3 regions of the Arthrobacter sp. GW460-12-1-14-TSB2 genome follow, and region 2 is predicted to be linked to each of the others. Evidence: riboswitches for the same ligand, from Rfam matches in the RefSeq annotation. Region 2 holds a riboswitch; each other region holds the start of a gene.
What was found. A riboswitch is a leader RNA that binds a small molecule or an ion and turns the genes downstream of it on or off. The one in region 2 is predicted to bind S-adenosylmethionine.
Positions count from the first base shown of each region.

Region 1: it holds a riboswitch for S-adenosylmethionine, as region 2 does, so the genes downstream of both, AC07YR_RS21400 (DUF1737 domain-containing protein) here and metX (homoserine O-acetyltransferase MetX) in region 2, are expected to answer to the same signal.
Region 3: it holds a riboswitch for S-adenosylmethionine, as region 2 does, so the genes downstream of both, AC07YR_RS17690 (aminotransferase class V-fold PLP-dependent enzyme) here and metX (homoserine O-acetyltransferase MetX) in region 2, are expected to answer to the same signal.

Region 1 is NZ_JBWKYC010000028.1:17,382-27,615, reverse strand. Features, by position in the region: gene AC07YR_RS21440 (energy-coupling factor transporter transmembrane component T family protein) at 1-550, shown strand, start outside; gene AC07YR_RS21435 (UDP-N-acetylglucosamine 1-carboxyvinyltransferase) at 656-2,179, shown strand; gene AC07YR_RS21430 (glutamate--cysteine ligase 2) at 2,237-3,463, shown strand; gene AC07YR_RS21425 (hypothetical protein) at 3,492-3,815, shown strand; gene AC07YR_RS21420 (nuclear transport factor 2 family protein) at 3,897-4,289, shown strand; gene AC07YR_RS21415 (hypothetical protein) at 4,406-4,642, opposite strand; gene AC07YR_RS21410 (O-succinylhomoserine sulfhydrylase) at 4,689-5,897, opposite strand; gene AC07YR_RS21405 (rhodanese-like domain-containing protein) at 5,898-6,308, opposite strand; gene AC07YR_RS21400 (DUF1737 domain-containing protein) at 6,305-6,610, opposite strand; SAM riboswitch class IV at 6,645-6,759, opposite strand; gene AC07YR_RS21395 (NtaA/DmoA family FMN-dependent monooxygenase) at 6,991-8,286, shown strand; gene AC07YR_RS21390 (aromatic amino acid ammonia-lyase) at 8,291-9,886, shown strand; gene AC07YR_RS21385 (PLP-dependent cysteine synthase family protein) at 9,883-10,234, shown strand, end outside.
Region 2 is NZ_JBWKYC010000013.1:121,469-131,702, reverse strand. Features, by position in the region: gene AC07YR_RS15930 (bifunctional o-acetylhomoserine/o-acetylserine sulfhydrylase) at 27-1,343, shown strand; SAM riboswitch class IV at 1,435-1,550, shown strand; gene metX (homoserine O-acetyltransferase MetX) at 1,563-2,774, shown strand; gene AC07YR_RS15920 (MFS transporter) at 2,947-4,341, shown strand; gene AC07YR_RS15915 (zinc-dependent alcohol dehydrogenase family protein) at 4,347-5,465, shown strand; gene AC07YR_RS15910 (LysR family transcriptional regulator) at 5,473-6,372, opposite strand; gene mmsB (3-hydroxyisobutyrate dehydrogenase) at 6,546-7,448, shown strand; gene AC07YR_RS15900 (CoA-acylating methylmalonate-semialdehyde dehydrogenase) at 7,480-8,964, shown strand; partial or broken gene AC07YR_RS15895 (HNH endonuclease) at 9,029-10,234, shown strand, end outside.
Region 3 is NZ_JBWKYC010000016.1:91,030-101,263, reverse strand. Features, by position in the region: gene aroA (3-phosphoshikimate 1-carboxyvinyltransferase) at 1-1,133, shown strand, start outside; gene rsgA (ribosome small subunit-dependent GTPase A) at 1,123-2,238, shown strand; gene hisN (histidinol-phosphatase) at 2,303-3,115, shown strand; SAM riboswitch class IV at 3,334-3,447, shown strand; gene AC07YR_RS17690 (aminotransferase class V-fold PLP-dependent enzyme) at 3,483-4,895, shown strand; gene AC07YR_RS17685 (class I SAM-dependent methyltransferase) at 4,986-5,759, shown strand; gene AC07YR_RS17680 (metal-dependent transcriptional regulator) at 5,791-6,504, shown strand; gene AC07YR_RS17675 (fluoride efflux transporter FluC) at 6,520-6,936, shown strand; gene AC07YR_RS17670 (fluoride efflux transporter FluC) at 6,933-7,301, shown strand; gene AC07YR_RS17665 (hypothetical protein) at 7,397-7,768, shown strand; gene AC07YR_RS17660 (hypothetical protein) at 7,848-7,982, shown strand; RNA gene ssrA (transfer-messenger RNA) at 8,097-8,465, opposite strand; gene smpB (SsrA-binding protein SmpB) at 8,602-9,072, opposite strand; gene AC07YR_RS17645 (M23 family metallopeptidase) at 9,164-10,234, opposite strand, start outside.

The sequences.
Region 1 (10,234 bases), on a different contig from region 2:
GCCGGACACTGGAAGGATCCTGCTCGACGTCGGCATCTGGTCCATCAGCGAAGGCTCGCTGGAGCTGGGGCTGGGTTTCCTGCTGCGGGGAGTGGCGATCGCCCTGCCCGCGGTGCTGCTGATGAGCTGCACGGATCCCACGGACCTGGCGGACGCCCTCGCCCAGAAGGCCAGGCTGCCGCACAGGTTCGTGCTGGGCACTCTGGCCGCCATGCGGCTCGTGGGCCTGATGGCTGAGGAATGGCAGACCATCGGCATGGCCCGGCGCGCCCGCGGCGTGGGCTCGCACGGAAGCCCGGTGCAGCGGCTCCGGGCAACGCTGGGGCAGAGCTTCGGACTCTTGGTCCAGGCCGTCCGCCGGGCGTCCCGGCTCGCCGTCACGATGGAGGCGCGGGGGTTCGGCGGTGCGCAGCGGACGTGGGCGCGGGAGTCCACGTACAGCACCCTGGACGTCTGGGTGGTCCTCGGCGGGCTGTTGATTGCGGCCGCGGCCGTATGGGCGGCCGTCAGCGCGGGAACCTGGAACATGGTGTTTCTCGAGCAGAAATAGGCCACACGTCACCGACATATCGCACGAAGTGGATATTCTGTGACTTCAACTGCAGTTTCCGGCGTTTCGCGCCGCTTAATAGCTCATGGGTGATATTTTCGTCTTATGACTCAAGAGACTGCTGAACACGTAGGCCTGCTGCTCCGCGATGCCCGCACCGAGAAGGGCTGGACCCAGGGGCAGCTTGCCGGCGAGCTGGGCACCAGCCAGAGCGCCATCGCCCGGATGGAGCAGGGCAAGCAGAACCTCAGCCTCAAGATGATCCAGCGGCTCGAAGCAATTGTGGGACGCAGCATCGTCAAGGTGGGACGGCCGCAGATGACGCACCTCCGGGTGGAAGGCGGCCGCACGCTGTCCGGGTCGGTGGACGTGAACAGCAGCAAGAACGCCGGCGTGGCCCTTCTCTGCGCGAGCCTCATCAACCGCGGCACCACCACGCTGCGCCGGCTGGCCCGGATCGAGGAAGTGAACCGGATCGTGGAGGTCCTCACCAGCATCGGCGTCGAATGCACCTGGCTCAATGCCAACGATCTGCAGATCCGCCGCCCCGCCGTCCTGGACCTCGGCTCCATGGACGTGGAGGCGGCCCGCCGCACCCGCAGCGTGATCATGCTGCTGGGGCCGCTCCTGGACGAATCCGCCGAGTACCGGCTTCCGTACGCGGGCGGCTGCGACCTGGGCACCCGCACCGTGGAGCCGCACATGCAGGCCCTGCGCCAGTTCGGCCTGTCGGTGGAAGCGACGTCCGGCTTCTATTCCGTGCAGGCACCTCCGGCCGACGGCGACAACCGCACCTTCGTGCTGAGCGAACGCGGTGACACGGTCACCGAAAACGCCATCATGGCGGCCGCCCACCGCCGCGGCACCACGGTGATCCGCAACGCCAGCCCCAATTACATGGTCCAGGACCTCTGCTTCTACCTGCAGGGCCTGGGAGTGGAGATCGACGGCGTGGGGACCACTACGCTGAAGATCTCGGGGCAGCCGTCCATCGACGTCGACATCGAATACTTCCCGTCCGAGGACCCCATCGAGGCGATGAGCCTGATCACCGCCGGCATCGTGACCAACTCCGAGGTCACCATCCGCCGGGTTCCCATCGAATTCATGGAGATCGAGCTCGCCACCCTGGAGCAGATGGGCCAGGAACTGGAGATCTCCGGGGAGTACTTTGCCCGCAACGGCCGCACCCGGCTGGTGGACGTCACCACGAAGCCTTCCGCGCTGCATGCCCCCACGGACAAGATCCACCCCATGCCGTTTCCCGGCCTGAACATCGACAACCTGCCGTTCTTCGCCGTCATTGCCGGCAACGCGGAAGGCCAGACCATGATCCACGACTGGGTCTACGAGAACCGCGCCATCTACCTGACCGAGTTGAACAAGCTGGGAGCCCGCGTCCAGCTCCTGGATCCGCACCGGATCTACGTGAACGGACCCACGCGGTGGCGCGCAGCCGAAGTGGGCTGCCCGCCGGCCCTCCGCCCGGCCGCGTGCATCCTGCTGGCCATGCTGGCCGCCCGCGGGGTTTCGGAGCTGCGCAACATCTACGTGATTGAGCGCGGGTACGAGGACCTGGCCGAGCGCCTCAACACCATCGGCGCGAAGATCGAGTACTTCCAGGACTAAACGACGGCTATGTGACGGCGCCTGTCTAACCGCCCGCCACGGGGGCACAATGTATGCATGCGAACTTTCGGGGTTGAGGAAGAGCTGCTGATTGTGGACCCCGTGACCGGGGAGCCGCTGGCGCTGGCGGACGCCCTCCTGACAGGGCGGAAGCTCGCTGCCGACGACGCTCCGGACAAACCGCGGATTCCGGACCCGCACGATCCAGCCCGTAACGACAGCGACACCGGGCTGACTGCCGAGCTGAAACTTGAGCAGATCGAGACGCAGACGCGCCCGTGCCTGGACTATGAGGAGCTGCTGCTGCAGATCCGCCAGGGGCGTGCCCTGGCGGACAGCGCCGCGAAGAAACACAATGCCCGCGTGGCAGCGCTGGCAACATCGCCCATTGCCTCCACAACGCACACCACGCCGAACCCCCGCTATGCCACCATGCAGGAGCGCTTCGGCCTCACCGTCCATGAGCAGCTGACCTGCGGTTTCCACGTCCACACTTTCGTCGAATCGGCTGAGGAAGGCGTCGCCGTCATCGACCGGATCCGGGACAAGCTGGCGGTTCTCACGGCGCTCAGCGCGAACTCGCCGTACTGGAACGGCGTTGAGACCGGTTTCGAAAGCTACCGCACGCAGGCGTGGAACCGCTGGCCGACGTCGGGCCCGTCCCAGATCTTCGGGACCCACTCCATGTACCGCCGCGTGGTCACCCGGCTGCTCGACAGCGGCGTGCTGCTGGATGAAGGCATGATCTATTTCGACGCGCGGCTCTCCCGGAACCACCCCACCGTGGAAGTCCGGGTGGCAGACGTCTGCCTGCATGCCGAGGACGCGGCCCTGATCGCCGTCCTTGTGCGCGGTCTGGTGGAATCGGCCAGCAGGGAATGGCGGGCCGGTGTGGACCCGGCCCCCGTACCCACAGTGCTCCTCAGGATGGCGGCGTGGCAGGCCAGCAATTGCGGGCTTCGGGGAGACCTGCTCGATTTCGGCACGTTCCGCCCGGCACCGGCCGCTGAAGTAGTGGAGGCGCTGGTGGACTACGTGGCGCCCGTCCTGGCCGAACAGGGCGAGCTGGAATTGGCCCGCGAAGGCATGCGCAGGGTCCTGGACCGGGGCACGGGCTCGGAACAGCAGCGCCGTGCCATGCAGGAGGGCCTGGCGGCCAGCTCGGACGCAGCCGCCGGGCTGGCTGCCGTGGTGGCCCACGCGGTGGATGTCAGCATGCGCCCGGCTGAAGCCATCACCGCGCGCGAGCAGGCGCCGGTGCTGTTGCGCGTCCGCCAGTCCTGATCAGGTTCCTACTACCCCGGAGCGCGCCATGGAAACCGAATTCGCCACAGTCGCCGGCCATGATGTCACCACCATCACCTGTGTCTGCGGAAACACCGTCAGCGACGAGGGGCTGATCCAGGCCAACTCTGAAGGCATGCCCGTCCACCTTGGCGAGGGCACCCCCGTGCCGGAGGGACTCGCGGCATGGCCCGGGGATGAGGACCTTTACACGCTGTGCCCTGCCTGCGGCCGGGTCTACCACGACACCGTCATTGAAGAGACCGGAACCGCACCTGTGGCCTTCACGGTGGATGTGGCGGCCGGTCCCATCGCCGAAGCGATCCGCCTGCACTGGGAGCTCGACACCTAACTCATCGACAATCAAATTCCGCGGGAATAGCCTTGAACCGTCCGAGAATTACCCGACGACGAAGACGGGAAGGTACCCGAAATGGGAACCCAGGAGAATGTTGAACTGGTCCGGCGCGGATACGAGGCATTCAGTGCAGGCGATATGGCAACCCTTGGCGAAATGTTCGCGGAGCACGCAGTCTGGCACGTTGCCGGAGACGGCGTGCTGTCCGGAAAGAAGGAGGGACGCGACGCCATCCTGGCCTATTTCGGTGAGCTCGGAACGCGTTCCGGAGGCAACCTGAAGGTGACCGTTGAGGAGATCATCGGCGGGGAAACCAACACCGTTGCGGTCCAGCACAACCGAGCAGAGACCGGCGGCCGGTCCCTGGACCAGGACGGCGCAATCGCATTCCGGGTGGCTGACGGCAAGATTACCGAGGCGCGGGAGTTCTTCCAGGACACTGCGAAAGGCGACGCATTCTGGGGCTAGCCGGAGCTACTCCGAAATCCGACCCGGTACTTCTGCACCTTCGGCGCTGCGGCTGGCGATTCAGTCCGTCTGCCCCACCTGCCAGACGTTGTTATCCCGGCACGAGTCCGGCTTGGTCACTCGTACGTGGCAAGCGGCGAGGACGGATACGGCGGCGACGACGGCGTGGAGGTGCTTTGGGGCCCCGGCGCACTCGTGCTGGCCGGATCTGAGGCTCCGGCCGAACCGCAGCCCGATACTGCGGTGGCCGCGGCTGCCAGCATCAGAAGCACCGCGGCTGCCCGGGCACGGGCTTGGGCGCGGTTCCGGGACAGCCCGGCATCACCATAAGCAATGTCACCAAAGAAGGGCATGCCTTCATCATGGCACTGCAGACACGGCGGTCACAGAAGCCCCGGGTCAGATCTGCTTGAGCGCCTGCTCCAGGTCGCGGATGAGGTCCTCGACATCCTCGAGCCCAACCGACAACCGGACCACACCGTCGCTGAGCCCGATGGCCGCTCGGCCTTCCGGCCCCATGGCGCGGTGCGTCGTGGTGGCCGGGTGGGTGATGAGCGACTTGGCATCGCCCAGGTTGTTGGAGATGTCGATGATCCGCAGCGCGTCCAGCAGCGCAAAGGCCGCCTCCTTCGCCGTGCGGCCCGCCGACGGCGAGAGCTCCAGCGTGAGCACGGTGCCGCCGGCCTTCATCTGCTTGGCGGCCAGCTCGTACTGCGGGTGCGACTTCAGCAGCGGGTATTTGACCCAGCTGACAGCCGGCTGCTCCTCCAGCCATCCGGCCAGGCGAAGCGCGGAGGCGGAGGAGTGGTTGACGCGCAGGGCCATGGTCTCCAGGCCCTTGGTCAGCACCCAGGCGTTGAATGCGGACAGTGCAGGCCCGGTGTGGCGCATGAGCTGCTTGACCGGGCCGTCTATGAACTCCTTGGTGCCGAGGATGGCGCCGCCGAGCACCCGTCCCTGGCCGTCGATGTGCTTGGTGCCGGAGTACACAATCACGTCCGCGCCGAGCTCGCCGCAGCGCTGCAGCAGGGGAGTGGCAAAGACGTTGTCGACGACGACCGTCGCCCCGGCCGAGTGGGCCAGTTCGCTGACCGCGGCGATGTCCACGATCTCCTGCATCGGGTTCGACGGCGACTCGAAGAAGACCGCCGTCGTCGGCTCCGCCAACGCGGCCCGCCATTGCTCCAGGTCCGGGCCGTCCACGAACACCGTTTCCACGCCCCAGCGGGGCAGGATCTCATTCAGGATCACAAAGCAGGAGCCGAACAGCGAGCGGGCAGCCACCACGCGGTCGCCCGCGGCCAGCAGCGCACCGAGGGCAGTGAAGACGGCGGACATGCCCGACGCCGTCGCAAAGCACGCCTCCGTGCCCTCGAGCAGCCGGAGCCGCTCCTGGAACGTCGCCACCGACGGGTTGCCGTAGCGGGAGTACACGAACCGTTCGTCTTCGCCCGTGAAGGCGCGTTCGGCGGCTGCCGCGGATTCATACACGAAGCCGGAGTTGAGGAAGATCGGCTCAGCCGTCTCCTGGAAGTTGGTGCGGTCAAGGCCGCCGCGGACAGCCTGGGTGTCGGGGTTCCAGCCGGCGGCGTCGGGATTGAAAGTCACTTAGTTCTTTCCGAGGTTGGTGGGTAGTCCGCGGTTCTTCCAGCCGTTGACGGTGCGCTCGCCATAACGGTCCGGTTCGCCTTCAAAGCCTTCGAGGACGTTGTAGGCCGTGAAGCCGGCCTGCGTGGCGGCGATTGCCGCGGCGACCGAGCGGACGCCGGAACGGCAGAGGAACACCAGTTCGACGCCGGTGTCCTCCGGTGCCTGCTGCTTCAGCTGGCGAATGAAATCCGGGTTGGGGATGCCGCCGGGGAAGGTCCACTGGATGAAGAGGGGATCGTTTTCGGTGGCTTTCGTGTCCGGGATGCCGATGTGGGCCCACTCGCCTTCGGTGCGGACATCCACCAGGACTGCGCCCTGTTCCAGCTTGGCCCAGGCGTCCTGGGGGCTCAGGTCTCCGGCGTAGCTCATGCGTGGCCCTCGAAACCCTCGCCGGGGAAGTCGAGGTCAAACTCAAGTTCGTCCACGGCGGTTGCCACCGCGGCGTCCGAGCTGGCGATGGCTGCGGGCAGGACCACGGCCTGCGCCACGATCACGCTGGTGCCGTTGAACGTGGCCGCCGGGCTCCCGTGCAAAACATAACCATCGGCCAGCGCTGCGGAGATGCGCTCGCAGAAGGAGCGGTCATCGGGGCCGGTGATGAGCCGGTAGGCCAGCTTTTCCTGGGGCAGGTCCTGGGCCGGTAGTTCCTGGCCGGCGGCGGCCGGAGCCAGTGGGGCGGGTGCGTCAGACACGACGGATCTCCTTCTCTCACGCTTGCAGCTCGAATGGGTCGATATGCCGAGTATTCACCTGAGGCACCCCGCCGTGGAAGGAGGGTTGCCGACCGGCCAGTCAGGGCTTGGCACCGGTTCTCATTACTCCCCAAAAACGTAACACTTACGACGGCGGCCTGCACCGCCGTCGTCGTCATCTTCCGTAACGGGACACGGCTGAAAGCGGCGCTGCGCCCTGTTTCCAGTGACCCGTGCGTGACCCCATCTTGCGGTTACAAAAGACCCTGCCGGGAGGATAATGACGGGAGATGAACCGCTGTAACGCCGGATGAAATCAGGCAGCCGTGAATGGATCGAACGGGAATACAGTCAGTCCCATGCTGCACTTCGGTTGGTTTGTGGGTCACGGCTTCGGCGTCCAGGGCTGGGGCACGCCAGGCTACGGCATCGGCTACGACTGGAAAAAGCCCGCCCTGTACCAGCATGCCGTGCGCGAATTCGAGCGGGCCGGGCTGGACCTGTTCATCATCGAAGACTCCCTCACGGTGCCGGACACCTACGGCGGCAGCGCCGAGGTGTCGCTGGCGCAGGCGTCGTTCGCGCCCAAGCACGATCCGCTGGCACTGGTGCCGTACCTGCTCTCCGCCACGGAACACCTGGGCATTGTTCCAACAGTCAGCGCCTCCTTCTACCCGCCGTTCACCGCGGCGCGGCTGCTGGCCACGCTGCAGCATTTCTCCAACGGCCAGGTGGGCTGGAACGTGGTGACCTCCGGCAGCGACCTGGCCGCGCAGAACTACGGCCTGGACCAGCAGATCGAGCACGACCTCCGCTACGAGAAAGCAGAGGAATTCGTGGACGTGGTGCGCAAGCTCTGGCGCAGCTGGGAGCCGGACGCCATTGTGGAGGACGCGGACGCCGGTATCTTCGCGGACCACACGAAGGTCCACCCCATCAACCACGACGGCGAGTTCTTCAAGGTCCGCGGACCGCTGAACACCGCGCCGCTACCCGAGGAACCGGTGCTGGTGCAGGCCGGGGCATCCCCGCGCGGTAAGGCGTTCGCGGGTGCCAACACGGACGTCGCCATCGCGCTGGCCAGGGGTGCGGACGGCATGAAGGCCTACCGGGACTCGATCCGGGCCGAGGCGGCAGCGGCAGGGAGGAACCCCGACGACGTCAAGGTGCTGTTCGTCCTCAAGCCCACCGTGGTTGGGTCCCGGGCAGAAGCGGACGAACTCCGGGAGCAGCGGCGCCGGCTCACGCAGCGCGACATCGACAGCCAGCTGAACTCCATCTCCTATCTCTCCGTCATCGACTTCAAACAGTTCGACCTCGACGCCCCGCTCCCTGAACTCACCACGAACAGCAACCAGGGCACCCTGGATCACTTCACCAAAGCCGGTCCGCCCGGCTCCACGCTGCGCCAGCTCCTGCAGGCGCGCAGCGGCGGCGCCGGGGACAGCATCATCGGCACCGCCGAGGACATTGCGGACTACCTCGAGGAGACAGGGGCCACGGTGGGCGGAGACGGGTTCCTGTTCTCCGGCTTCGTGGACCCGGCCACCGTTCACGGGGCGCTGGACCGCCTGGCGCCCGTGCTGCGGCGCCGCGGGCTGCTCCGGACAAGCTACGGCGACGGCGGCTTCCGCCGGAACCTGCTGGACTTCTAGTCCGATGGGCAACGGCAGCGGCAACTTCCTGATCGGTACGGCGCACCTGCGTGCCAGGGACATCGCCGAGGCCGCGGCTGACCCGGCCGTGAAGTTCGTCCTCAGCACGGACGCCCTGGAACTGATCGGGCGCTCGCGCGAGGTGGTGGAGCAGGCCATCGACTCCGGCCACCGCGTCTACGGCCTCAATACGCTGCTGGGCTCCGGGCGGGACACCGCTGTGGAAGAGAAGTCGATCCTTGCCTACCAGGTTCAGGTGGTGCGGTACCACAACAGCGGCGTGGGGGACCTGCTGGGCGCCGACGAGGTCAGGGCCGTGATCCTGGCGCGGCTGGTGGGCTTCAGCCGCGGCGGCTCCGGAGTCCGGCCGGAAACAGCCCGCTTCTACGCTGACATGCTCAACCGGGGTGTGGTCCCCGCCATCCCGCGCGAAGGATCCGTAGGTTCCGCCGACCTCACCCACCTGGCCGCAGTGGCCGCCGTCGCCATCGGGGAGGGCCAGGCTGTCAGCGCGGACGGGCAGCTGGTGACCGGCGGGCAGGCGCTGGCCGACGCCGGGCTGGCTCCGCTGGAACTGGCGCCCGGCGAGGCCCTGGCCCTGGTCAGCTCCAACTCCTATTCCATCGGTGTCGGCGCGCTGGTGCTGCACCGCATACTGCGGCTCGCCGATCTTGCCGACACGGCGCTCGCGCTGTCGCTTGAGGCGACGGCAAGGCATGACGGCGGGGGCAACCTCAGCCCGTTTTCGCCAGCGGTGCAGGCTGCCAAAGCCGTGCACGGTCAGGCGGTCACGGCGGCCCACGTGCTGGGGCTCCTGGAGGGCGGCTGGCTGGAGGACCACACCCGGGAGGTTTCCGTGCAGGACGCGCTGTCCTTCCGGGCGGCGCCCCAGACCCACGGTGCTGTCCGGTGGCAGGTCACTTCTCTGGAAGATGCCCTGGAGGTGGAGCTCAACGGCCGGGGCGACAACCCGCTCACCGACGTCGGCTCCGGGCGGATGGTGTCCGGCGGGAACTTCCAGCCCATGCAGCTGGCCCTGGCCTTCGAGGCGCTGCGCCTGGGACTGGCCCATCTGGGGATCAGCAGCGAACGCCGGATTGCCAAGCTTTACCCGCCGCAGCGCCGGATCCGCCAGCGGCACCTCGAGGCTGCCAGGAACGGAGCCACGCTGGAGCCCGAAGAACTGCCCGGGCTGCTCTGGTATTCGGCGGCCGGCCTGCTGTCCGAGCTTAAGGTCCTCGCGGCGCCGGCCACGCTGGGGGCGCCCACGCTCTCCGCGGACATCGAAGACCACTCCACCCTGGCGCCGCTGGCCCTCCAGCTGCTGGAGCGTTCCGTGGACGCCGCCGGGAAGTTGCTCGCGATCGAGGCTCTGACCGCCGCGTACCTGCTGGGCGGGGCGGAAGCCCGTGCGGTGCGGCCGCTCGGAAAGGGGACTGCCGCCGTCGTCGCCCGTCTGTCCGGCCTCCTGGCCCGGCATCTGCCGGCGGCAGCGCTCGTAGAACAGGCATCCGTAGAACTGGACGGCTTCCTAGGCACCGGCTTCCTGGCCGCCGCATTCGACGGCGGCCCCGCCGGCAGCACGGAAAGGCAACGATGAGCATCATGACAGGCAGGCACGCGGTTCAGGCTGCTGATGTTGCGGCGGACGCCGCAGCTGTCCTGGCGCAGGTGGGAAACACGCCGCTGGTGCCGCTGGATGTCCTCTCCAAAGGCCTCGGCAGCACGGTGTACGTCAAGCTCGAATCGGATAACCCGGGCGGCTCCATCAAGGACCGGACGGCACTGAGCATGGTCCGCGCGGCTGAGCGCAGCGGTGAGCTCCGGCCGGGGGCAACCATCGTGGAGAGCACCTCGGGGAACACCGGGATCGGGCTGGCGCTGATCGGTGCATTGACCGGGCACCCTGTGGTGGTGGTCACCGGGGACACCATCTCATCCGAGAAAC
Region 2 (10,234 bases):
TGCCCTTCCTCAGAAGGAGCTCTCCGATGTCCAACGCATGGTCATTCGAAACCCGCCAGATCCACGCCGGCCAGGAGCCGGACAGCGCCACCGGCGCCAGGGCACTGCCTATCTACCAGACGACGTCGTTCGTGTTCCCGAGCGCCGAAAGCGCCGCCAACCGCTTCGCGCTGGCCGAGCTGGCGCCCATCTACACCCGCATCGGCAACCCCACCCAGGACACGGTGGAACAGCGCGTTGCCAGCCTGGAAGGTGGCCTGGCAGCGCTCCTGCTCAGCTCGGGCCAGGCTGCCGAAACCTTCGCCATCCTCAACGTGGCCGAAGCCGGCGACCACGTGGTGGCCAGCCCCAGCCTCTACGGCGGCACGTATAACCTCCTGGCCCACACCCTGAAGAAGTTCGGCATCTCCGTGACGTTCGTCGAGGATCCGGACAACCTCCAGCAGTGGAAGGATGCCGTCCGGCCGAACACCAAGCTCTTCTTCGCCGAGGTGGTCTCCAATCCGCGCCAGGATGTCCTGGACATCGAAGGCGTGTCCCGCGTTGCCCACGAGGCAGGCGTCCCGCTGATCGTGGACAACACGTTGTCCACTCCGTACCTCATCCGGCCGCTGGAATGGGGTGCCGACATTGTGGTGCACTCGGCCACGAAGTACCTCGGCGGGCACGGCAGCGCCATCGCCGGCGTGATCGTGGACTCCGGCAACTTCGACTTCGGAAAGGACCCGGAGAAGTTCCCGGGCTTCAACACGCCGGACCCCACCTACAACGGCCTTGTCTACGCCCGCGACCTCGGGGCGGACGGTGCACTGGGGGCGAACCTGTCCTACATCCTCAAGGCCCGCGTCCAGCTGCTGCGCGACCTCGGTTCGGCGGTATCCCCGTTCAACGCCTTCCTCATCGCCCAGGGGCTGGAAACCCTGAGCCTGCGTGTGGAGCGGCACGTTGCCAACGCGGTGACCGTCGCCGAGTGGCTGGAGTCCAGGGACGACGTCGAATCCGTCGCCTATGCGGGCCTGCCGTCCAGCCCCTGGTACGAGCGCGGCCGCAAGTATGGACCCAAGGGCACCGGCGCGATCGTGTCCTTCAACATCGCCGGCGGGGCCGAGGCAGGCAAGCGGTTCGTGGACGCCTTGGAGCTGCACTCCCACGTGGCAAACATCGGTGACGTGCGCTCCCTGGTCATCCACCCGGCGTCGACCACGCACAGCCAGTTGACGGCAGAGCAGCAGGCCGTGGCCGGTGTGACCCCCGGCCTGGTCCGCCTCTCGGTGGGGCTGGAGCACATCGACGACATCATCGCCGACCTCGACGCCGGTTTCCGCGCCGCCAAGGGCGACTGACCAGTACGGCTCCCGGCGTCCACGACGCCGGGAGTCATATTGATGTCACATTCTTAGCCATTGCGGCGACGCATTTCGTAGACTCTTTGAAGGTCATGAGTGCCAGCGACAGCCCCGGCTTGCTGGCCGGCAACCCTCCTTCCGCGGCGGGGTGCCCCGGGTGAAGACCTGGCCTGCCGGCCAGTTGGCGGCGGGCAAGCGCGAAGAAGAGGTCCTCAGATGACGATTGCCGTCACCCGCAGCGGTGTACCCGAAACAGATACCCACGCAGTGGATGCAACCACAGGCAACACCACGGATACAACGACAGGCAACAACACGGATACCAGCACGGTGGACACCGCCGTCCCTGACGGTACGGTCAAGTTCCTCAGCGTTGGCGGGCTGGAGCTGGAGGCCGGCGGCTTTCTGCCGGACGTAACGCTTGCGTACGAAACATGGGGCACGCTGAACGCGGACCGTTCCAACGCCGTGCTGGTGCAGCACGCCCTCACCGGCACCACGCACGTCACCAGGGGTGCCAGCGACGAGGAAGGCTGGTGGGAACAGCTGGCCGGACCCGGAGCCCCCGTTGATACGGACAAGTACTTCGTGGTCTCCATCAACATCGTCGGCGGCTGCTACGGTTCCACCGGTCCTTCCACCCCGGCCCCGGACGGTAAGCCGTGGGGTTCGCGCTTCCCCCTGGTGACCCTGCGGGACACAACGGCGGCCGAGTCCCGGCTGGCGGATGCGCTGGGGATCGAGAGCTGGTACGCGGTGTTGGGCGGCTCCCTGGGCGGAGCCCGGGCACTGGAATGGGCCGTGAGCTACCCGGACCGCGTCCGGCGCTGTGCCGTGATATCCATTGGAGCCAGCAGCACCGCCGAGCAGATCGCTTTTGCCCAGGCCCAAACCCTCGCCATCCGCCAGGACGTCAACTTCAACGACGGCGATTACTACGGCGGCCCGGAGCCGGAAGCCGGCCTTGCCCTGGCACGCAGGATCGCACACATCACCTACCGCTCCGCGTACGAGCTGGAGACCCGGTTCGGCCGCAACGCCCAGAGCAGCGAGAGCCCGCTCGAAGCGGTGTCGCTGGGGGACCGCGGCCGCTACCAGGTGGAGAGCTACCTCGACCACCAGGGCACCAAGCTGGTCCGGCGCTTCGATGCCAACAGCTACATCGCCATCACCGAAGCGCTCATGAGCCACGACGTGGGCCGCGGGCGCGGTCCGCTCAAGGACGCGTTGGCCCAGGCCACGGCCGAGTTCTTTATTGCCGCCGTGAATACGGACCGGCTGTATTTTCCGGCACAGTCTTATGAACTCGCGGCTGCGCTGCCGGGGGATGTGCCAGTGCACGTCATCGAAGCGCCCATCGGCCATGACGGCTTCCTGACCGAGATCGGCCAGCTCAGCACGCAGTTGCGGCAGAACTTCTTCGCATAGCCCCGTCGGCTCAATGTGCATTTTTGCAGAGCAGTTCTGCAGAAAATGGCGTTGAGCCTGCGGCAATGTGAGTCCATACTCTAGGGGACCGGCGCGTTGGTGGTGCACATCACACGCGGCCGCTACGGAATGGTCCACATGGCGTCGACGGAGACGCCGAAGGAGTTCACAAATGAGCACGCAAGACTCCGCCGCAAGGCGCGCAGATGAGACTGACGTCAAGGCCTCCGGCCTGAAGAAGGTGGTGACGGCCTCGATGGCCGGCACTGTTGTTGAGTGGTACGAGTTCTTCCTCTACGCCTCGGCGGCAACACTGGTTTTCGGCAAGATGTTCTTCCCCAATTCCGGCACGGAGCTGGACGGGATTATTGCCGCCTTCGTGACTTACGCGGTGGGCTTCGTCGCCCGTCCCATCGGCGGCATCGTTTTTGGCCACTTCGGTGACAAGTTCGGCCGCAAGCAGCTGCTCCAGCTGAGCATCATCCTGGTGGGCGTCTCCACGTTCGCGATGGGCTGCCTCCCCACCTTCGCGCAGATCGGCTACTGGGCACCCGCCCTGCTGGTGTTCCTGCGGTTCGTGCAGGGCTTCGCCGTCGGCGGGGAATGGGGCGGCGCCGTGCTGCTCGTGGCTGAGCACAGCCCCAGCAAGTCTCGCGGATTCTGGTCCAGCTGGCCGCAGTCTGCCGTGCCCATGGGCAACCTCCTGGCCACCGGCGTGCTCTTCACCCTGTCCTCCACGCTGTCCTCTGCCGACTTCCTCGGCTGGGGCTGGCGCGTCGCCTTCTGGCTGTCCGCGGTGATCGTGATCGTGGGCTACTACATCCGGACGAAGGTCCAGGATGCCCCTATCTTCCTCGAGGCACGCAAGGAAGTTGTTGTTGAGAACAAGGGCTACGGCGTGGCCGAAGTCTTCCGCCGGTACCCGCGCGGTGTCTTCACCGCCATGGGCCTGCGGTTCGCTGAAAATATCCTTTACTACCTCGTGGTCACGTTCTCCATCACCTACCTGAAGGTTGTGGTCCAGACCGACACGTCCAGGATCCTCCTGCTCCTGCTGGTGGCGCACTTCATCCACTTCTGCGCCGTACCGATGGTCGGCAAGCTTTCGGATGCCTTCGGCCGCAAGCCCGTGTACATGGCCGGCGCCATCCTCGGCGGCACCTGGGGCTTCTTCGCCTTCCCGATGATGGACACCAAGAACGACCTCGTCATCCTCGCCGCCATCACCATCGGACTCCTGTTCCACGCACTGATGTACGCCGGCCAGCCTGCGATCATGGCCGAGATGTTCCCCACCCGGATGCGCTACTCCGGCGTATCACTCGGGTACCAGGTCACTTCGATCGTTGCCGGCTCCCTGGCCCCGATCATCGCCACGGCGCTGCTGAGCAACTTCAAGTCCTCCGTCCCGGTGGCGCTCTACCTGCTGGGCGCGTGCCTGGTCACGATGGTGGCGGTGTACTTCCTCAAGGAAACCCGGGGGATTTCGCTGCACGACGTTGACGCCGCGGACGCGCAGGGCACGGCGGACCTCCTGGCCGCTGCCAAAGTATCCGCCAGGAAGTAGTTTCGATGCGAGCAGCAGTCCTTTACGCCGCTGTCCCCGCCGGCACCAGCTACACGCAAGCCCGCCCGCTTGTGGTGGAGGAACTTGAGCGGCCCGAACCCCGCGCCGGCGAACTCGGGGTGGCCATCACCTACTCCAGCCTGTGCCACTCGGACCTGTCGGTAGTGGACGGCTCCCGGGTACGGCCGCTGCCCATGGCGCTGGGGCATGAGGCCGTCGGGAGGGTCGTGACGGTCGGCGAGGGAGTGGAGGACGTCTCGGCGGGGGACCATGTGGTGCTCGTCTTCGTCCCCAGTTGCGGCGACTGCCGCGCGTGCCGCTCCGGCCGCCCGGCCCTGTGCCACCGCGCCGCAGAGGTCAACGGCTCGGGAGACCTGCTGCACGGGGAGGCTCTGCTGCGGACGCCGTCGGGGGAGCGGATCAACCACCACCTCGGGGTATCGGCTTTTGCTGACTACGCCGTGGTGGCACGGGAATCCGTCGTGGTGATCGGCGACGACGTCCCGGACACCGTCGCGGCCATGTTCGGCTGCGCCGTGCTCACCGGCATGGGCGCAGTGTTGAACACCGCGGCGGTCACCGCCGGACAGTCGGTGGCCGTCTTCGGCCTCGGCGCCGTCGGGCTTTCCGCCGTGATGGCGGCGTCCCTGGCCGGTGCCGCCGCCGTCATTGCCATCGACCCGAACGAGGGCAAGCATCAGCTCGCAATGGACTGCGGGGCGACGGCAGTGGGAACTCCGGCCGATGCCGCGCGACTGGTCGCTGAGGCGACCGGCGACGGTGTGGACGTCGCCGTTGAAGCGGTGGGGTCCGCGGGGGTGATCGGCTCGTGCCTGGACCTCGTCACCCGCGGCGGCGCCGTCGTCTCCGTCGGGCTGCCAAAGCCCTCAGCGGAACTGACTGTGGGAGCGCTCCAGTTCGCCGGTGCGGGGAAGCGGCTTCTTGGTTCGTACATGGGAGACGCGGTCCCGGAGCGCGACATTCCGCTGTATCTTGACCACTGGCGCGCCGGACGGCTTCCGGTGGAACTGCTGCACACGGACACGCGGCCGCTCGCGGAAATCAACGAGGGCCTCGATGCGCTGGCGGCCGGGACAGTGGTTCGCCGCCTGTTCCAGGCATAGGTAAATGTCAGGCTGCCAGGATGTCCTGGCGGCCTGACACTTCCGTTTTGAGCGCTGCCACCACGGCCCGGACGGACGCCGAGCGCAGCGACTCCGGACGGGCCACCGCCCAGATGGGAAGCTGCCGCTGGAACAGCTCAGGAAGCACCGGAACGAAGTCCGGGTTGTCCGCGACCATGAAGTTCGGCAGCAGGCCAATGCCCGCACCGCAGCGGACCGCCTCCACCTGGGCGAAGACGCTGGTGGCCTGGAAGCTGGATTTTGGGGCTGGCAGCTGGGACGACCGGTGCCCCAGCTCCGCCACCTGCAGCGCCGACTCCACATAGGAAACGAAGCCGTGATCCCGGACGTCGTCCAGGGCAGCCGGCAGCCCGCGGGAGCGGACATAGTGCGGGCTGGCGTAGAGCCGCAGGAAATAGTTGGTGAGGAAGATGGGCTGCGCGTTGGTGACGTCCATCCGGCCCACCACCACTTCCAGGTCCACGCCGGAGCGGTTCTGGCTGACCTTGCGGGTGGCGCTGAGCATCTCGACGTTCAGCAGGGGGTTGCCCTGCTGCAGGCGGACCAGCGCCGGCGCGACGAATTCTGCACCGAAGCCGTCGGAAGTGCTGATCCGGACCAGGCCGGACAGCGAATCTTCGCCGTTGCTGAGGGCGCCGGTCAGAGAGCCGAGTGTCGCCTCGATCGCCTCGGCGGCGGCAACGGCATGGCTGCCCAGTTCGGTCAGTTCCCAGCCGTGCGGGCTGCGCTCCAGCGTCCGTCCGCCGAGCTGCTTGTCCAGCGCCATGATCCGGCGGGAAATGGTGGTGTGCGTTGTGCCCAGGGTTTCTGCCACGGCGTTGAACCGGCCCAGCCTGGCCACCGTCAGCAGGATCAGCAGGTCATCCGGACTCGGCAGCCGGTTCAAATCCACTTCTTCACTTCCACGCTTTCAATCTCCGGAACGGCTGTTCGGAGGTATGTGCATCAATGCACATACCGTCTGTATTTTTTCCTCTTGATTGCACTGTAACAGGGTGTGATGGTGGACACGGAACTTCCAGCAATAGGGCTGGTACACGAAGCAAAGGAGCTTTCGCCATGGCAGTTGTCGCCTGGATCGGTCTCGGAAACATGGGTGGGTCGATGTCAGCAAACCTGGCTAAGGCCGGTCACGACGTCCGCGGATTCGACCTCAATCCCGAGGCGGTGGCGGCTGCCGAAGCAGCCGGCGTGAAGCCCGTGGCCAGCATTGCCGCGGCCGTGGACGGTGCCGACGTCGTCTTCACCATGCTGCCGAAGGGCGAGCACGCCCGTGCCGTGTACCTGGGCGAGGACGGCCTCCTGGCCCACGCCGACACCCGGACGCTGCTGGTGGATTCCTCGACCATCGACATCGCCTCCGCCCAGGCATTGCACGACGCCGCCGCTGCCGCCGGCTTCCGGTTCGTGGACGCCCCGGTCTCGGGCGGCATGAGCGGCGCGAAGGCGGGGACGCTCACCTTCATGATCGGCGGCGAGGCGGGCGCCGTGGCCGAGGCCACCGAATACATCCGCCCCATGGCCTCCAACATCATTCCCACCGGCGGCGCCACCACCGGGCAGGCAGCGAAGATCTGCAACAACCTGATGCTCTTCATCAACCTCGCCTCCACCGCCGAAGGTGCCGTACTCGCCGACCGCCTGGGCTTGGACAAGCAGGTCTTCTGGGACATCGCCTCGGTGTCCTCCGGCGACAGCTGGGCGCTGCGGACCTGGTACCCGGTGGCCGGCGTCGTGCCCACCGCTGCCTCCAACAACGACTTCGCCCCGACGTTTACCACGGAACTGGCGAACAAGGACATCGGCCTGGCCATCAGCGCTGCCCGCGACACCGGCACTCCACTGGAGATCGGCGAGCACGTGCAGACGCTCTTCCAGCGCCTCATCGACTCCGGGCAGTCCGGTAAGGACTGCTCCATGATCATCAAACTCGTCGACGGCTCGCTCGAGTCCTCCAACTAACCGCAGCCTGCTTCACGAATAGGACTTACCCATGGAACGCATTCCGCACTTCATCAACGGCGCCCTGATCAGCGACGCCGACCGCTTCGGCCCCGTCTTCAACCCCGCCACCGGAGCACAGGACAAAGAGGTGGCCCTCGCGTCGGCCGCACGCGTGGAGGAGGCCATCGCTGCCGCCCAGGCCGCCCTGCCGGGCTGGCGGGCCACGAGCCTGGCCAAGCGCACCAACATCTTCTTCCGGGTCCGGGAACTCCTCACGCAGCGGAAGTCCGAGCTGGCTGCCATCCTCACCAGCGAGCACGGCAAGGTGCTTTCCGATGCTGAAGGCGAGATCTCCCGAGGCCTCGAAAACATCGAATTCGCCACCGGACTCTCCCACATGCTCAAGGGCGAACGCTCGGAGCAGGTGTCCAGCGGCGTGGACGTCCACTCAGTGCGCCAGCCGGTCGGCGTGGTCGCCTGCATCACCCCGTTCAACTTCCCGGCCATGGTGCCGTTGTGGATGATCGGCAGTGCGCTCGCCTGCGGCAACACCGTGCTCCTCAAGCCCAGCGAGAAGGACCCGTCGTCGGCCGTTTTCATTGCCCAAGTCTTCGCGGAGGCGGGCCTGCCCCCGGGCGTCCTGAACGTGGTCCACGGCGACAAGGAGGCCGTGGACGTCCTGCTGGAACACCCCGGCGTCAAGGCTGTCAGCTTTGTGGGATCCACTCCGATCGCGCAGTCCATCTACAAGCGTGCGGCCGACCACGGCAAGCGCGTCCAGGCACTGGGCGGCGCCAAGAACCACATGGTGGTCCTGCCGGACGCAGACCTGGACATGGCCGCTGACGCCGCCGTGTCAGCTGCCTACGGCTCGGCGGGTGAACGGTGCATGGCTGTGTCCGTGCTGGTGGCGGTGGGCAGCATTGCCGACGACCTGGTGAAGGCCATTTCAACGCGCATGGCGGACCTCAACATCGGTCCCGGCACGGACCCCGCCTCGCAGATGGGTCCCCTCATCACCAAGGAACACCGGGACAGGGTGGCTTCCTATGTCGCGGGCGCCGCCAACGAAGGCGCCACGGTTGTAGTGGACGGCCGCGAGCAGGTGTTCGACTCGGACGGCTTCTTCATCGGCGTCAGCCTGGTGGACCACGTGAAGCCGGGCATGAAGGTGTACGACGACGAAATCTTCGGTCCTGTGCTGTCGGTGGTCCGCGCGGACAGCTACAGCGACGCGGTCCGGCTGGTGAACGAGAACGAGTTCGGCAACGGCGTGGCCATTTTCACGCGCGACGGCGGTGCGGCCCGCCAGTTCGAGTTCGACGTCGAGGCCGGCATGGTGGGCGTCAACGTGCCCATCCCGGTACCGGTGGGGACGTTCTCGTTCGGCGGCTGGAAGAACTCGCTGTTCGGCGACACCCACATGTACGGCCCGGACAGCATCCGCTTCTACACCCGCGGAAAAGTGGTGACCACACGCTGGCCGGATCCATCCACATCGGTGATCGACCTCGGCTTCCCGCAGGTGGACTAGGAGGTCAGTCGTTGGGGCGGGCGCTGGCCCGCTTTTTGTCGGTGGTCACTGCCAGACTTCAGCTATGGAAGGCAATAGCAGGCCGGGAGAGGCATCGGAGGACGCAGGCAGCGGGATCACGGTCAGGGACCTGATTGGTCTCCTGGCCTCGGTCCGGCCCTGCGGCGACAGTGCCGCCCTGATCGACCAGGTGCGGGATCTGGAGGACCTGAAATCAGCCGCGGCCTCGATGCAGGCCCGCTCCTCGGTGGCGTTCGATGTCCAGCAGCGCCGTGCGCAGGCCGAGTCCGGGCTGCCTGCTGATGAACTGGGCAAAGGCGTCGCGGCTCAGATCGCTTTGGCCCGCCGTGAATCTCCGGCCCGCGGCGGCCGGCTGCTTGGACTGGCGAAGGCCCTGGTCACGGAGATGCCCCACACCCTGGCGGCCCTGCGCGCCGGCCAACTCAATGAGTGGCGCGCCACGCTGCTGGTAAAGGAAACAGCCTGCTTGTCCGCGGCGGGCCGGTGCGCAGTCGATGAACAGCTCGCCGCGGACTCCGGAGCGCTGGCGGGCGCCGGCGACCGGACCATCGTCGCGGCGGCCCGGACGGCGGCGTATCGGCTGGACCCCCACTCAGTGGTGAATCGTGCCCGCCAGGCCGTGGCAGACCGGCACGTGAGCCTTCGCCCGGCACCGGACGCCATGACTTACCTGACCGCGCTACTCCCGGTCACAGCCGGTGTGGCAGTCCACGCAGCGCTCACCCGGCAGTCCGACGCGCTGCGCTCGGCCGGAGACAGCCGGTCCCGGCGGACAAATCATGGCGGATGACTTGGTAGAACGCATCACGGGGACGCCGGGCGGGATCGTGGGAATTGAAATCCAGCTCATCATGACCGACCGCACCCTGTTCCAGGGCGACAGCGAACCGGCGAGGCTTCCGGGCTACAGTGTGGTCTCCGCCGGGTGGGCCAGGGAGATCTGCGTCCAGGACCAGAGCCAGGGCCAACCTCAGGGCCTGAGCCAAGACCGTGACCGGCCGTTGAACGTTTGGCTGCGGCGGCTCTACACCGCCCCGTGCACTGGTGAGTTGCTCGCCATGGATTCCCGGGCAAGGCTCTTCCCTACCGCGTCTCCGCCGCTTCATCCAGGCACGAGATGGCACCTGCCGCACGCCTTACTGCGATGCGCCGATCCGCCACCACGACCACATCGTCGCATGGCAGCACGGCGGGCCCACGAGCCTTGGCAACGGCAGCGGGCTCTGCGAATCCTGCAACCACACCAAGG
Region 3 (10,234 bases), on a different contig from region 2:
AAGTCCCGGGGGACGGCTCATTCGGGCCCGACCTTGAAATCACTCCCCTCGCCCCGGACGCGACGGCGGCGGATGCCGCCATCGACTGCGGACTCGCGGGTACGGTGATGCGCTTCGTTCCCCCTGCGGCCGCCCTCCGCAGCGGCGCCACAGTCTTCGACGGCGACCCGCACGCCCGCAAGCGGCCGATGGGCACCATCATCGAGGCGCTGGCAGCCCTCGGCGTCGATGTCCGGGCCGCCGACGGAACCCGGCCGTCATCGCTTCCCTTCGCGGTGGCCGGCACTGGCGAAGTGCGCGGCGGCCACCTGGTGATTGATGCAAGCGCCTCATCGCAGTTTGTGTCGGCGCTGCTCCTTGTGGGAGCGCGTTTCACCGAGGGCCTGCACCTTGAGCACGTGGGCAAGCCGGTCCCCAGCCTCGACCACATCAATATGACCGTGGCCGTACTGCGCGAAGTCGGCGTGTCGGTCGACGATTCCGTCCCCAACCACTGGGTGGTGGCACCGGGCTCGATCCGGGCCTTCGACCGCCGCATTGAACAGGATCTTTCCAACGCGGGCCCCTTCCTCGCCGCGGCGCTGGCAACCGGCGGTACCGTCCGCATCCCCAACTGGCCCGCGCCCACAACGCAGGTGGGTGACCTGTGGCGCAGCATCCTGGCTGCGATGGGCGCCACGGTCACGCTGACCGACGGGACACTCACCGTGACGGGCGGACCGGAAATCAAGGGCGCAGACTTCGCCGACACCAGCGAACTGGCACCGACCGTGGCAGCGTTGTGTGCGTTGGCAACAACCCCGTCGCGGCTGACCGGCATAGCGCACCTCCGCGGCCACGAGACCGACAGGCTTGCCGCACTCGTCACGGAAATCAACCGCCTGGGCGGGGACGCTGAGGAAACCGCCGACGGCCTGATAATCCGGCCTGCAAAGCTCCACGGCGGAACAGTTCACAGCTACGCCGACCACCGGATGGCCACCGCCGGGGCCATCCTCGGCCTCGCCGTTCCCGGCGTCGAGGTTGAAGACATCGGCACCACGTCCAAGACGATGCCCGACTTCCCGCAGCTGTGGGAAGCCATGCTGGCACCACAGCCGGGCCGGCAGACGGAACAGGCCAGTGGGGCGTAGCACCGGTACATGGGACGAGTCCGATATCCGGGTCCGTCCCAACAAGAAAGGTACGCGTCCACGGACCAAGGACCGGCCCAGCCATGACGACGCCGTGACCGGCCGGATCATCACGGTGGACCGCGGGCGCTACACGGCGGTGGTGGGCGAAGACAGCGGCAACGAACGCATCGTGGTCGCCGCGCGGGCGCGCGAGCTGCGCCGTTCGCCGGTAGTGGCCGGGGACTTCGTGTCCCTGGTGGGTGATGTTTCCGGAGAGCCCGACACCCTTGCCCGGCTCGTGAAGATCCAGGACCGGCGCACCCTTTTGCGGCGCAGCGCCGACGACACGGATCCGATTGAGCGGGCGGTCGTGGCGAATGCGGACCAGCTCGTGGTGGTGGTCGCGGCCGCCAATCCGGAACCGCGCACAGGATTTATCGACCGCGCCCTGGTGGCGGCCTACGACGCCGGCATCGAGCCGCTGCTGCTGGTCACCAAAGCAGACGTCAAGGATCCCACCGAGCTCCTGTCCAACTACCGGCACCTTGATTTCCCGGTCATCATCAGCCGGACCGCCGACGCCGCCGCCTCCGGCATCGATGCCCGCTCGGACGACGGGCTGTCCGCGCGCCTCGACAGCGACGCCGTCTCGCAGCTCCGTGCACACCTCGACGGCAAGGTCACCGTCATGCTTGGGCATTCGGGCGTGGGGAAGTCCACCATGGTCAATGCCCTGACCGGCGCTGAGCGGGCCACCGGAGGAGTCAACGCCGTCACCGGACGGGGACGGCACACGTCGTCGTCGGCACTGGCCCTGCGGATCAGTGACGCGCCCGCCGGAAGCTGGATTATTGACACCCCGGGTATCCGGTCGTTCGGCCTTGCCCACGTCGATCCGGACCGGATCCTGCGTTCGTTCCCCGATCTCGAACCCGGCACGGATGCCTGCGAACGCGGCTGCAAGCATGATGCATCCGCCGTCAACTGCGGCGTGGACGCCTGGGTGGCCGAAGGACACGCAGGGCCGTCCGGCGCGGCGCGTCTCGCGTCCCTGCGGCGGTTGCTCGGCACCGATCCCCGGATGGAAGCGCAGGAAGCGAAGGAACTCGGCATCGTTTCGTAGCAGGCAGAGGGGCCAAGGACCTGACATCCCGCCCGGCCGGCCACAGAGACGGTAGTTTGGAACCATGACCCAACCCGCTTCGAGCTACAACGACGACCTGCGCCTCGCCCATGTACTGGCTGACTCTGTCGACTCCCAGACCATGAGCCGCTTCAAGGCGCTGGACCTTCAGATTGAAACCAAACCGGACCTGACCCCGGTCACGGATGCTGACAAAGCAGCTGAAGAGTCCATCCGCGGCCAGCTGTCCCGTTCCCGCCCGCGGGATGCCGTCCTCGGCGAAGAATTCGGCAGCTCCGGGCACGGTTCCCGCCGCTGGATCATCGATCCGATCGACGGCACCAAGAACTTCGTGCGCGGCGTGCCGGTGTGGGCCACCCTGATCGCCCTCGTGGATGAGGGCGAGCCGGTGGTCGGCCTGGTCAGCGCACCGGCGCTGGGAAAGCGCTGGTGGGCCGCTAAAGGGGCTGGCGCCTACATGGGACGGTCGCTTGCGGCAGCCACCCGGCTGAAGGTTTCGAACGTGTCCAAGCTCTCGGACGCCTCCCTCTCCTACTCGAGCCTTAGCGGCTGGAAGGAACGCGGCAACCTGGATGAATTCCTGGGCCTCACGGAGGACGTCTGGCGGACCCGGGCCTACGGCGACTTCTGGTCTTATTGCATGGTGGCCGAAGGGTCCGTGGACATCGCCTGCGAGCCAGAACTGAACCTCTACGACATGGCCGCCCTGGTGCCCATTGTCACCGAAGCCGGCGGCCGCTTCACTTCGCTGGAGGGAGTGGACGGCCCCTTCGGCGGGAATGCCCTCGCCACCAACTCGATCCTCCATTCGGAGGTCCTCAAGCGCCTGAACCCGGACCTCGACGACCTCCTCTGACGCGCAGCGCACCCCCCCGGTCGCTAGGCGCGAGGGCGGCAGATCAACGCAGCGCCGAATGAACGCAGTGCCGAATAAACGACGGCGGACGCCCCTCCCAAGGGTGCGTCCGCCGTCGTTTGTTCGGCCGCAACGCCATTCTTCTGCCTCGCGTAACAAAGTGCTTAATAATTGCCGCAACTTTCCCGCGGCGCTGTCAATGTCCTAATCTCGAAACAGGTCACGAGTGCCAGCGCTAAACCCCGGTTTGCTGGCCGGCAACCCTCCATTCGCGGTGGGGTGCCCCGGGTGACGACCAGGCCGGTCCGGAACGGACCCGGCAAGCGCGGATCCCCGGAGTGAGGGGTCCCTTTACAGTGAGGTCCCCATGACTACTGCCACGTTCCCCGCAAACTCCGGAACCGCCCCCGCCCCAGCCCGTCTGGATGAACGGTTCAGCGTCGCCCGGCGCCCCCTCTCGGCCGTCACCGGCGCGGAGATCCAGGCTCCGCTGATCCAGGGCGGCCACGTCCGCTACGCGAACCTGGACTACGGCGCGTCGGCACCGGCACTGTCCGTCGTCTCGGCCTACCTCAACGAAATCCTGCCGTACTACGCCAGCGTGCACCGAGGCGCGGGCTACGCTTCGCAGATCAGCACGTCCGTGTACGAAAACGCGCGGAATATCGTCCGCGGCTTCGTGGGCGGCAGGCCGGACGATTCCGTCATTTTCACCAGGAACACCACCGACTCCCTGAACCTGCTGGCGGGCTGCCTGCCGGTGGCGGACGGCCGCCACACCGGTGAAGTGCTCTACCTGGACATCGAGCACCACGCCAACCTGCTCCCCTGGCAGGGCGTGCCGCACCGCAGCGTGGTTGCCGCGTCCACCCTGAAGGCAACCCTGGAGAGCCTGCGCACTGAACTCCGGCAGGGTGACATCAGCCTGCTGGCCGTCACCGGCGCCTCCAATGTCACCGGCGAAATCCTTCCGATCCGTGAACTGGCCGCTTTGGCGCACGAACACGGCGCAAGGATTGTGGTGGACGCGGCGCAACTGGCCCCGCACCGCCGCATCGACATCGCAGCGGACGACGTCGACTACCTCGCCTTCTCGGGTCACAAGCTGTATGCACCCTTCGGCTCCGGCGTCCTCGTGGGCCGGCCGGACTGGCTCGACGCCGGGACCCCCCACCTGGCAGGCGGCGGAGCGGTCCGCGAGGCCCGGCTGGATTCCGTCAGCTGGGCCACGGGACCGGCACGGCATGAGGGCGGCTCGCCCAACGTGCTCGGCGCCGCCACCCTTGCCCGCGCCACGCAGGTCATCGGCGCTCTGGAACAGGAGCTGTGGCACGCCCACGAGACCGCCATCCGGTCCTTCCTCGTGGAGGGGCTGCAGAGGATCGACGGCGTCACGGTGCACCAGATCTTCAGCGACACCAATGACACCATCGGGGTGGTCAACTTCTCCGTCGCCGGCTACGACGCGGGCCTTGTTGCGGCCTACCTCTCCGCCGAACACGGCGTGGGCCTGCGGGACGGCCGCTTCTGCGCCCACCCGCTGCTCAAGCGGCTGGGACTGCCCTCGGGCTCGCTCCGCGCAAGCTTCGGCGTCGGATCCCGGCTGGAGGACGCCCAGCGCCTGCTCGCTGGCATTGAGGAACTCCGCCGCACGGGCCTGGGCTGGGACTACGTTGTGGACGCCGGCCGCTGGGTGCCGGCCAACGACACCCGCAGCTACCCGGAATGGGCGCCCAATACCCCCGGCACCGCCGGCGCGGCGCCCTGCACCGACGACTGAGCGTTGGGCCTGAGGCCCGAGGACTGGGGACACGGTCTGTGCGGTAAATTCGAGGGGTAAGAATTCCAGCCTGCCCGAAGGAGATTGCACGTGGCACGGGGAGGCCCCAAACTGCACCACCAGCGCCGGCACGAGCTCGGCCAAAGCTTCCAGGACGGCGGTGAACACTACGACCGGGTCCGCCCAAGCTACCCTGGCGACTCTGCGGACTGGCTGATCGAAAGCGTCGGCGGGATGGCCGGAGTGTCCGACGCCGCTGACATTGGGGCGGGGACGGGCAAGTACACCGCATTGCTGGTGCAGCGCGGGCTGGCAGTCTCCGCGGTGGATCCTTCACCGGACATGCTCGCCCAACTGCGCCTCGTCCTGCCGGGAGTTCCAGCGACGGAGGGCACAGCGGAGGCAACCGGACTCCCGGACGCGGCGTTCGACGTCGTCGTTGTTGCCCAGGCCTGGCACTGGTGCGATCCCCTCCTGGCAAGCACCGAACTGTCCCGCATCCTCCGCCCTGCCGGCGTGCTGGGACTGGTGTGGAATCAGCTGGATACGTCCGTCCCGTGGGTCCACCGCTTGTCCCGGATCATGCATGCAGGGGACGTGCACAAGCCGGACTTCCGTCCCGCAATCGGGCCGGAGTTTGCCGGGCTTGAGAGCCACCTGACACGCTGGGAAGACTCAGTGACCACCGGAGACATCGTCGAACTGGCAAAGTCCCGCAGCTATTACCTCGCGGCCGGCGAAAGTACGCGCGCAAAGGTCCGCCACAACCTGGACTGGTACCTCCACGAGCACCTGGGCCATTCCCCGGCGGACACCATCGGACTTCCCTACCTCACCCAGACCTGGCGGGCGTTCAAAGCATGAGTGCCGCAGCCAAAGCGGTAGGCTTGGACTCGTGAAGACCAGCGCGCCCTCCTCCTCCATCGAGGACTACGTCAAGGTCATCTACTCCTTTACGGAGTGGCAGGACAAGCCCATCACGTCCTCGCAGCTGGCCCAGCGGCTTGGCGTCGCAAACTCCTCGGTCTCGGAGATGGTCCGCAAACTCAAGGACCAGGGCCTGGTTGACCACAAGCCGTACAGCGCCATCACGCTCACGGCGGACGGAATCCGCCTCGCGCTCTCGATGGTCCGGCGTCACCGCCTGATTGAGACCTACCTCGTCCAGGAACTCGGCTACAGCTGGGATGAAGTCCACGACGAAGCCGAACTCCTGGAACACGCAGTGTCGGATACCTTCATCGAGCGGATGGCCCGCAAGCTCGGCGATCCCCTGCGCGACCCGCACGGTGACCCCATCCCGGCAGCGGACGGCACGGTCCATATGCCGCACGCCCATCGGATGAGCGAACTCGACGACGGCCACACAGGCCGGATCACCCGGATCAGCGACGACAACCCCGATCTCCTGCGCTATCTTTCCGCGCAGGAGATCAATCTCGATGCCGACATCGAAGTGCTTGGCCGGAAACCCTTCGGCGGCGCACTGGTGGTCCGGATCGGCGCTGCCGGAGCCGGCCGCGAATTCGACCTCGCCGATGAGGTGTCGTCAGCGCTGTGGGTATACAGCGATTCACGCCACGCCGGATGCCGGCTGGCGGACGCCTGAATGCGTGCCGCCTGAATGAAGGCCCTCAGAAGCGCCGGCTGGCGTGCCTGGACGGCAGTCGCCCTCGGGGCTCTCGTGGGGACGGAACTCCGCTACGGTCTGGGCGTCCTCCTGCCCGAACCCCCTGGCGCGATCCCGTGGACCACCTTGGCCATCAACGTTTGCGGAAGCTTTGTCCTTGCCGCGCTCACCACGGTGTGGATGGCACGCCCCAGGACAGCGTTCTGGCTGCGGGCGGGGATTGGGCCCGGGCTGCTGGGCTCGTTCACAACTTTCTCCGCCGTGGTCTTTTCCGTTAACCAGGAGGCCCGTTCCGGGCAGCACGTGACCTGGCTGATCTATCTCGGCCTCTCGCTGGTTCTGGGTCTCGGTGCGGCCGCCGCGGGCTGGAAAGCAGGCAAGGCCCTGAGCGACCGGACAGGTGGATCATGACAGCGCTGCTGGTAGGAATTTTCGGCGTTGCAGGAGGCCTGCTCAGGTTCTCCGTCGACACGTACTTCGCGCACCGCGCTGGCGACCGCCGGCACTGGCCCTGGGCTACCCTGGTGGTCAATGTCATCGGGTCGCTGATCATCGGCCTTTCCCTGGGCGTTACCGGCAGGCTGGGGCTCGGCGGGGAATGGCATGCGGCGATCGCCACCGGGCTGGCCGGCGGGCTGACAACCTTCAGTTCCTGGACCACTGCCACCATCCGGCTGGTCAGTGAGGTGCGGTACGTTGCAGCTGCCCTGAACGTCACGGTCAACCTCGTGGCCGGGCTCAGCGCCGCCGCCGCGGGAATTGCCATCTCTGGCTGAGGCTTGCCGGCCGACAGCGTGTGGAGACCCGGCCTCTGCGCCGGAGTCCCGCCGTCGTGAACGAGGAGCGGCCCCGCATCCCGTATCGTTAAACGATGGTTACGCGACGTGAAGCAGCTCAAATCCTCGACATCCCGCTGGAAATGGCACACCGTCACGGTATCCCCGCCAGGCTGTCGGACGCCGAACTGTCCGAACTCCTGGACAATCCCCCGGCCTGGCTCGTCCAGTCCAAGGCAAACCGGACCGGCAAGCGGCCGGTCTGGGTCCAGCTGACCTGCGCGGTCTGCGGTTTCTCGGAAGCCGCCCGGCCCAAGAAATGGTGGCCGCCGTTCACGTATGTCTGCTGCGTCCATCACGCGGCGTCGGACCTGCCCCCGGTCCTGCCGGGTCTGGTCCGTAGTGAATACGAGGGCATCGGGAGCCGGTTCGTCGGCATCGTCGACGTTGAAGTGCCGGGTTCCTGACCAGTTACATTCGGGACAAAACAGGCGTACCTTACAAGCACGGGGCCTATTCGAGGGCCCCGACGTTAGGGAGGGCGACATGCCTGACAAATCGCCGCACCGGCAGGTTACCAAGAAGTCGGACAAGTCCATCAAGCAAAAGAGGGCCGAAAAGAAGTCCAAGCATGAGCTGGACACCCACGTGGACCCCGTCGCGCACATCAAGAAGCGCTGACCCGGGGCCGCGGACGGCCGCTGGAGAATGCCAGATCGGTGCCGAAAACAAAAGGCCGGAAGCTTACGCTTCCGGCCTTTTGCACGGGGTGGGACCGCGTTGCCGCTGTCCCGATGGTGGAGATGGGGGGAATTGAACCCCCGTCCGATGTCGTGTTGTCAGGGCTTCTCCGGGCGCAGTTTGCGTCGGATTTTCTCGGCCCCAGCTATCCTGCAAACGAGTAGCTGATCCGGGCCCAGTCATTTAAGAGTCCCGTTCACCCCAATGACGAAGGTAAACAGCAGTGGCTATCTTAATGACGCCAGGATCCGGGACGATAGCAATCCCGGGCTGACGGACTGTCTTACTGCTTAGGCAGCGAGAGCGAAGTCAGTGCGCGTTTGTTTGGCACTTATTGTTTTGCAGACAGCGTTTACGAGATAATTCTGCATCCTCGGCCCGCTTCACCTGTCGCGACTAACATCGTCGAAACCGATCATCCCCGTATTTTGTTACCAAACCGGTCAGGTTCCTTGCGGATTCTTTGCGGAATCCACGCCGTTCCTTCCCGGACTACCAATCATAACGCACTGCCGCCCGGAATCATTCCCCGACGTTCGCAGCCGCTCCGCGGCCAGGTTTAGCTGCGGTTCTTTTCGCGCATGACGCGCAGCGCTTCGCGCTTGTCCTGCTGCTCGCGGAGCGTCTGCCGCTTGTCGTATTCCTTCTTACCGCGGGCGACGCCGATCTCCACTTTCGCTTTACCATCCAGGAAGTAGAGCTGGAGCGGCACGATGGTGAAGCCTGATTCGCGGACCTTGTGCGAGATCTTGGTTAGTTCCTCGCGGTGCAACAACAGTTTGCGCCGTCTCCGGGCGGAGTGGTTCGTCCAACTCCCCTGGTTGTATTCGGGGATATGGATTCCCTCCATCCACAGCTCGTCGTTGTAGAACGTGCAGAACCCGTCAACCATGGAGGCGTGGCCCTCGCGAAGGGACTTCACTTCTGTCCCCATCAGGGCAATGCCCGCCTCGTAGGTGTCGAGGACGTGGTAGTCATGCCGGGCCTTTCGGTTGGTGGCCACTACCTTACGGCCACTTTCTTTCGGCACGGTGGAACTCCTCAGCTCTTGGTCTGGATGGTTGCCCCGACCGTTGAGGCTCGGGGCTATTTAATTCTACGGCAGCCGCAGGGCCTGCCTGTCAGAGCAGGATCATCGGATCGACGGCCTGGCCGTTGAGCCACGTCTCGAAGTGTGAATGGCAGCCGGTTGAGTTACCCGTTGTTCCCGAATAGGCGATGAGCTGCCCCTGGCTGACCTGCTGGCCCAACGAAACGACCACGCTGCTGTTGTGGTAGTAAATAGTGGTCAGCGAGTTGCCTTGGACAACGCCATGCGAGATCTTCACGTTGTTGCCGCCGCCGTCGTTGCTCCACCCCGCGGATACGATCGTGCCGGCCGCCGGGGCGTAGACCGGGGTCCCGCAGCTGGCACCAAAGTCGATGCCGGTGTGCATGTATCCGCCGGAGCCGTAGAAGTCGACCGTGCCGGGCGGCGTCGCACGCCAGCCGAAACCTGAGGTGATGGGGACGTCGGCCGAGAATGGGTGCCGCAGGCCGAAGGCCGAAGGCGGCCCGACCTGCGGAACGTAGGGCTGGGCTGCCTGGCCGGCTGCCCTGGCCGCCGCGGCGGCGGCCTCGGCGATGCGGCGCTGTTCGGCCTCCCACGCTTCGCGCAGCTTCCGGTCACGTTCGACGATTTCCGCAGCCACGGCATCCTGGGCTGCCTGTACCTTGGAGAGTTGGCTTTGGATGCCCGGCTTTGCCGCCTGGAGTTCGTTGTTGATGCGGGTGGTGTCAGCGATCAGCTTGTCCACCTGCTCCTTCTTGGCGGCGGCTTCATCCCGGGCGGCCTTTTCCCGGGCCAGCGCGGCATCCGCCTTGGCCTTGAGGTCCTTGATCTCCGCCTCAACCGCCTGCAGCCGCGCCTCCGAATTGACGTTCGTTGCGTTCTGCTGGGAGAGCTTGTCCATGGCGGAGTTCTGGCTCCGCATGGCCTGGTCTGCCAGGTCCATGGTGTCCGTCAGGCTGCCGCCGCCCTTGGAGCCAAAGAAGAGCGTGAGGTTCGAGGGAACCCCGCCGGACTTGTAGGCCTGGGTGGCGATCTGACCGATGAGTTTCTTGGTGTCGGCGATCTTCTTCTTGTCGGTCTCGAGCTGCTGCGTGATCTTGGCCTTGTTCTGCTGCGCCAGATCCACCCGCGCAGCCAGTGC